3 regions of the Exiguobacterium sp. s40 genome follow, and region 3 is predicted to be linked to each of the others. Evidence: predicted binding sites of a transcription regulator. Region 3 holds the regulator's gene; each other region holds the start of a gene.
The links. The regulator Rex, encoded in region 3, represses fermentation and respiration genes when NADH is low (regulators of the CRP and FNR family bind a similar motif). The targets are predictions, from matches to a motif close to TTGTGAAATATTTCACAA.
Positions count from the first base shown of each region.

Region 1 (2,271 bases), on a different contig from region 3:
GTGGTGGAAACCGACCGGGAACGAGAACAAGAGGAACAACAGGAACGCCATCCGGGCGAGCGCATCCGAGAAGATTTTCCCGCCGATGACTTTCGGCACGACCGTATACCAGACGATATAGGCTGGCATGAGCCAGAAATAGACGAGGGGGTGACCGAAGTACCAGAACAACGTCCGTGATAACTCAATCCCGACCGTATCTTTCCATCCGAGCGAGAGCGGTAGCAGCTGGAACAGAATCGTTCCGGCAACACCAAGCGTTGCGATGACCCACAATAGCATCGTCATGACACTCATATACGCCGGAAGCGGCGGGTGAATACCTGGGTTCTCCCGTTTGTAGTCCGCATACATCCGGAACATGGCGAACGCAGACAACCATGTGCCGACGACGAACAAGACGAGGCCGATATAGAAGATCGGGTCGGCCATGAGCGGCGCGTAAAACGTATACAACACGGTCGCTTTATTGGCGAGCACCATGATCGTGACGAGCACGGCACCGGCGATGATCATCCAAAATCCGAGCCACGCGACCCGGGTCGGGAACGACTCAAAACGTCCGAACGACTTAGCGAGGAGCGCGTAAAGAAGACCGATGATGAACATTGTCGTGAAGACGAGACCGAGCATGATGCCGTGCGCGGTCAAGAGTTGATAATAACCGAACACTTCCGGGATGACGCCCGTTCGGATGAGCGTCTGCATGAGTCCTGCCAAACCGCCGATCAGGACGGCGAGGACCGAAATGACGACATGGGCATAGGCGAGGCGCGCTTCTTTAACACCGATACTTGGTACCGGTACGCCGCGTTCCATTTCCCACTGTTTTAATTTTGAGGCTACGTCATTCATTTAGTCCACCACCTTAATTTTTGTCGACATCATGTGATGTCCGGTCCCACAGTATTCGTTACATAGAATCAAGAATTCGCCTGCTTCTTCGAACGTATACGTGAGCGAGTTGATGTGGCCTGGCACGACCATCATATTGACCGGTGTCCCTGTCAATTGGAACCCGTGGACGACGTCCGGTGACGTGACGAGAAACGTGACTTTCGCCCCTTTTGGGATTTCCACATTGCCCGGTGTGAATGTGAACGCTTGGGCGACCATGACGAGCTCATACTCGTTGTCACCGATTTTATGAAGCCCTGGTTTGTCGAACGGTGCAGTTTGATGCACTTTTGCCGGGTCGATCAAATCGGCGTCCGAAGCCGGCTGATTCCCTGCCGCAAACGCAGAGATACCGAGCACTGTCAAAAAGACACCTAATAGAATAATGCCGAATACTAACCAATACTTCTCAAGTTTATGAATATGCATCGTGCTTCCCTCCTCTTGCTCGTTATCGTGTCACAAATAAGTAAAAGACCGACGACCACATGGCAATGATGACGCCAGCGACAATCATGACCGATGTGAACGTGCCTTTTAAGTTCGGTTCTTGTCCATCGTTTTTCTCCACGTGAAGGACCCCTTTCCCTTTGATTTCCACTTTCATTGTATGAAAAGGGGCACTGATTAATATGTGACATTTGTCACTTCAAAAGTGACAATCACATCAAATTTGCGTAGTTTCCACACATAAAGTTCACATTTTGTATAAAGGCATACAAAAAAGGCGATTGTCCCGATACGAATCGAGTCAACCACCTATTCGGTTTCACGCGCTTTGACAAGGTGAAACGTTGCAGCTCTCTTGAAAGATTAAAGCCGACAAATACCGGCGGGACAGCCTTCGCAGTAACATAGCTCTTTCAAGAAATCGATGTCATGCAAAATCATCTCTGTCCCCGTCGTCGTCAACATGCCTTCCTTCCGCCACTGGTTCATCATCCGATTCACCGTCTCGCGAGGTGCGCCAATCAGCTGCCCGAGCTCCCCGTCTGACGGATGTTTCGGCACGACGATCCCTTCTGCTGACTCGACGCCGTCCATCGCCGCCATGCGAAGCAACGTCGAGGCGAGCGCCCCTGGCTTTCCATACAGCAACAAGTCACGCAACTTCATCTCGGACTGTTTACGCATCATCGAAGTCCAACGCAACACCTCCGTAGCCAGCTGCGCGTCTTGACGCACGAGCTCGTCCATCTCTTGTTTTGAAATCCAGCCGATGACACTGTCCTCGGTCGTCTCGATACTGTAGGAGCTCGGGAATACATCGTCGATGTCGAACTCTCCAAAGAAGTCGTCAGCGCCGTATATGAACATGATGAGCGAACTCCCTTTTTTCGTCAGTTTCGTGAATTTGACGGTACCGCTCTTCAA
Region 1 covers NZ_JACSLC010000009.1:29,459-31,729, reverse strand. Annotated here, with positions in the region: gene KNP02_RS09455 (b(o/a)3-type cytochrome-c oxidase subunit 1) at 1-855, opposite strand, end outside; gene KNP02_RS09450 (cytochrome c oxidase subunit II) at 856-1,326, opposite strand; gene KNP02_RS09445 (cytochrome c oxidase subunit 2A) at 1,349-1,468, opposite strand; gene KNP02_RS09440 (Crp/Fnr family transcriptional regulator) at 1,711-2,271, opposite strand, start outside.
Region 1: a site for Rex is predicted at 1,530-1,547, ahead of KNP02_RS09445 (cytochrome c oxidase subunit 2A). Genes of this name have one in related genera too.

Region 2 (2,271 bases), on a different contig from region 3:
AAGAATTAAATATATAAATTAATATAATACAGGAGGAATGGATATGAACGAACAACAAATGCAGCTAGAGGATATGTTACAGTCGGAACGGTTTAACGGGGTCGAACGTCCATATGGGGTTGAAGACGTGATAAGACTTCGGGGGTCTGTCCTAATCGAGCATACGCTCGCGACAAAAGGGGCGGAACGGTTATGGGAGTTACTCCATGAACGAGATTACGTTCACGCGCTCGGCGCATTGACGGGAAATCAGGCCATCCAACAAGTGAAGGCGGGCCTCGAAGCCATCTATTTGAGCGGATGGCAAGTCGCCGCCGATGCGAACTTGTCGGGTCACATGTACCCTGACCAAAGCCTGTACCCGGCTAACTCGGTGCCGAGCGTCGTCAAACGGATTAACCAGGCGCTTCAACGGGCCGATCAAATTCAAACGGCGGAAGGGAAAGGCGATACGCATTGGTTCGCCCCGATCGTCGCTGACATGGAAGCCGGTTTCGGCGGTGTGCTCAACGTCTTCGAGTTGACGAAGGCGATGATCGAGGCGGGCGCCGCCGGTGTTCACTTAGAAGATCAACTGTCGTCGGAGAAGAAGTGCGGTCACCTCGGTGGCAAAGTGTTGCTGCCGACACAGACGGCCGTGAAGAACTTGATTGCCGCACGGCTTGCGGCAGACGTCATGGGGGTGTCGACGATTATCGTCGCCCGGACGGATGCTCACGCAGCGAATTTGATTACGAGCGACATCGACCCAATCGACCATCCGTTCATCGTCGGTGACCGGACGCCGGAAGGCTTTTACCGGACCGAGGCGGGAATTGAACAGGCGATCGCACGCGGTCTCGCCTATGCACCGTACGCCGATCTCGTTTGGTGCGAGACGTCCGAGCCTGATTTGGACGAAGCGCGTCAATTCGCGGATGCGATTCATGCGAAGTATCCGGGCAAACTTCTCGCTTACAACTGTTCGCCGTCATTCAATTGGAAGAAGAAGTTGTCGGATGACGAGATCGCAACGTTCCAACAAGAGATTGGTGCGATGGGATACAAGTTCCAATTCGTGACGCTCGCTGGCTTCCACTCGCTCAACTTCGGAATGTTCGAACTCGCACGCGGGTATAAAGACCGCGGGATGGCCGCCTACTCGGAACTGCAACAGGCCGAATTCAGTGCAGAACAGCACGGTTATACGGCGACACGTCACCAACGTGAGGTCGGGACCGGGTATTTCGATGAGGTGTCTCTCGTCATCTCGGGAGGCCAGTCGTCAACGACGGCACTGGCCGGATCGACCGAGGCAGAACAATTTGAAGCGCCGTCCCATTAAGCGTCGCCCCTCCACAAGAGGGGCTTTTTTTGTGTCCAAATTCAGAACGCGTGCATCCTGTTCACTTAAATGTGACGTATTTCACATTTTTGTCGTCAAACTCTTGCTACGCTGAACATGTCAAAATGAATATGGAGGTTATGACAGATGACACAGACATTCACGGGCGATACGCACGTATCTGAAATCGTCAAACAATGCCCGCAAGCAGCAGACATTTTCAAACGGAACCGAATCGATTTTTGTTGTGGCGGCAACCGGCCACTCGCTGAAGCGACTGACAAATCGAAACGGTCGACGGAAGACATTTTAGAAGAAGTCAATGCGCTCTATCAACGCAAGCAAGAGATGAACGAGAAGAGCATCGATTGGGATGCTGCTTCTTCATCGGAATTGATTGAGCACATCATTTATAAGCATCACCAGTTTTTGACGGACGAATTGCCACAGCTCACACCATATGTGACAAAAGTGTTCCGGGTTCACGGACAAAACCATCCGCACCTCGGACGCATTCATCAACTGTTCAATCAATTGAAAGTGGAACTTGAACAACATATCGTCAAAGAAGAGACAGAAGACTTCCCGACGTTGCTTCGTCACGAGACGGCACCGACAGCTGAAACGAGACGGGAGCTCGACGACATCTTGGCCTCGCTCGAGTCAGAACATGCAGCAGCTGGAGACATTTTAAAAGAGTTACGTCACATCACGAACGACTATACGCCGCCTGAAGGTGCGTGTGGAACGTATCGTCTTGTGTATCAACGGTTAGAAGCGCTCGAGTCGGATACGTTCGAACATATTCATCTTGAAAACAACATTTTATTCCCGCGGGCGCGCACGTTCGCTTAAGAAATGGCACACCTCTACTGACGTGGGGGTGTGTTTTTGTGACGTTTGATACAGATGGGGGATGAATCAATCGCTACGATAAAGGGGAGGCA
Region 2 covers NZ_JACSLC010000015.1:28,804-31,074, forward strand. Annotated here, with positions in the region: gene aceA (isocitrate lyase) at 44-1,324, shown strand; gene ric (iron-sulfur cluster repair di-iron protein) at 1,472-2,179, shown strand.
Region 2: a site for Rex is predicted at 1,394-1,411, ahead of ric (iron-sulfur cluster repair di-iron protein). Genes of this name have one in related genera too.

Region 3 (2,271 bases):
CCAAGGTCTTGCCCGAGGTCCGTCGAGATATCGAGGACGAGCGGGAACAACCAATAGTAGGCAAACGCCAAACCGACGAGGAACAAGATAAAGATGATCGGAATATAGGCGAGCGTCGCTTTCCGCTCGTTCGGATGCAGACCAGGTGCGACAAACGCCCACAGTTGATACAGTAGAAACGGACCAGCCGCGACGAGACCGATGACGAGCGCCAAGTTCAAATAAATCATGAGCGGGTCCGCGACCCCAAAGGCGTTCAATTCAAGCCCTCGTTCGACGAGGTCGGCCTGGAGATAGGCGAGCACATATTTGACACTCGGCAAAGCAATCAAAAAGAAGGCAAAGACGACAAATGCCGACAGCATCAGTCGTCTCCGCAGCTCTGTCAAGTGGTCGGACAGTGCCCGTTCTTGATCAGGTTGATGGCTCATCGCTTACTGCTCTTTCTTCTCAATTTCTTTCTTGTCTTTCTCGTCATGCTCGTTCATCATGCCACTCGTGGCATTTTTGAACTCACGGAGCGTTTGTCCGGCGGCGCGTCCGAATTCAGGCAATTTCTTCGGCCCGAAGATGATAAGCGCGACGATGGCGATAATGAAGATACTCGCTCCCCCAGGAATACCGACGACGAGCAACGATGATAGTAATTCCATTATTGATGGACCCCCTCAGCAGATGGATAGTGTTGCATAAAGTAAATGAGCGACTGGAGTTCGATCGACAAGTCGATATGATGGACGCGGACCGTGTCCGGCACAGTAAGCCTGGCCGGTGTAAAGTTCAAGATGCCTTTGATGCCGAAGCGGACCAAGTCATCCGCGACAGGCTGTGCATAGACAGACGGCACCGTCAAAATCGCGACGTCAATCTTGTTTTGCTTCATGATCTGTTCCATCTCATCGACGTGATGAATCGGGACACCGGACATCGTCGTGCCGACTTTTGTCTCGTCTGCGTCGAACCCGACGACGATATGTGTGTTATTGTTTTTAAGGAAGTTATAGTTGACGAAAGCTGTCCCGAGATGACCAACCCCGACTAAGGCGACGTTCGTAATCTCGTCCTGATTCAGTGTCTTACGGAAAAAGTCTAACAGATACTGTACGTTATAGCCATATCCCTTTTTACCGAGCGCACCGAAGTACGAGAAATCGCGACGGATTGTGGCCGAATCGACCTTGACCGCCTCACTCAGTTCAGCAGAAGAGACACGCTGTTTTCCTGATGAATGCAGGCTTTGGATAAACCGATAGTATAGTGGCAACCGTTTGGCTGTCGCTTGCGGAATCTTTGGTTCGTTTTGACTCAACGGAAAGAGCCTCCTTTTTACGACGCGTTTCAAACGAATCTAATTTCATACACCTTGATTGTAAACGAATTCACATGACCACTCAACGAATATACCTGAAAAGGGGAAGAAATAAAGTATACTAAATAGAGAGAAAGGGGTTTTTTCACTTGATCCTACTGCAAGTCAATAACTTATCGAAATCATTCGGCGTCGAGCCGATTTTAGAGAACGTCAAACTCGAAATTCAAGAAGGCGAACGCGTCGCGCTTGTCGGCCGTAACGGTGCCGGCAAGTCGACATTGCTCAAAGTCATCGCCGGGGAATACAACTACGACTCGGGCGATATCATGAAGCCAAAAGACGTCACCATCGGCTACCTGGCCCAAGATTCAGGACTCGAATCCAACGAGACAATTTGGAATGAGATGCTCAATGTCTTCACCGATTTAATCGAACAAGAAAAGACGCTGCGCCGCATGGAGCAAGACATGGGTTCAGAGCGCATTTTGAACGACCCGGCCGCCTATGAGCGCCTGCTGTCGTCTTACGATGAAGAACAGCATACGTTCAAAGACCGCGGCGGCTATCAATACGAGGCAACGATCCGCTCCGTCCTTCATGGGATGCGTTTCTATCCGGACGACTTCGAACGCCGCATCGATACGCTCTCCGGCGGACAACGGACCCGCCTCGCCCTGGCGAAGATGCTCCTTCAAAGTCCAGACCTGCTCATCTTGGATGAGCCGACGAACCACTTGGACATCGAGACGCTCGGTTGGCTCGAGAAGTATTTGAGCGGTTATAAAGGCGCCGTCTTGATCGTCTCCCACGACCGCTACTTCCTCGACCGCGTCGTCTCGGTCGTTTATGAGCTGTCGCGCCACCGGAGCCGTCGTTTCGTCGGCAACTATACGAAGTATCTCGAGCAGAAGGCCGCGATTTATGAGCAAGAGAAGAAGCAGTTCGAGTCGCAACAAGAA
Region 3 covers NZ_JACSLC010000013.1:68,899-71,169, forward strand. Annotated here, with positions in the region: gene tatC (twin-arginine translocase subunit TatC) at 1-431, opposite strand, end outside; gene KNP02_RS11725 (twin-arginine translocase TatA/TatE family subunit) at 435-653, opposite strand; gene KNP02_RS11730 (redox-sensing transcriptional repressor Rex) at 653-1,309, opposite strand; gene KNP02_RS11735 (ABC-F family ATP-binding cassette domain-containing protein) at 1,459-2,271, shown strand, end outside.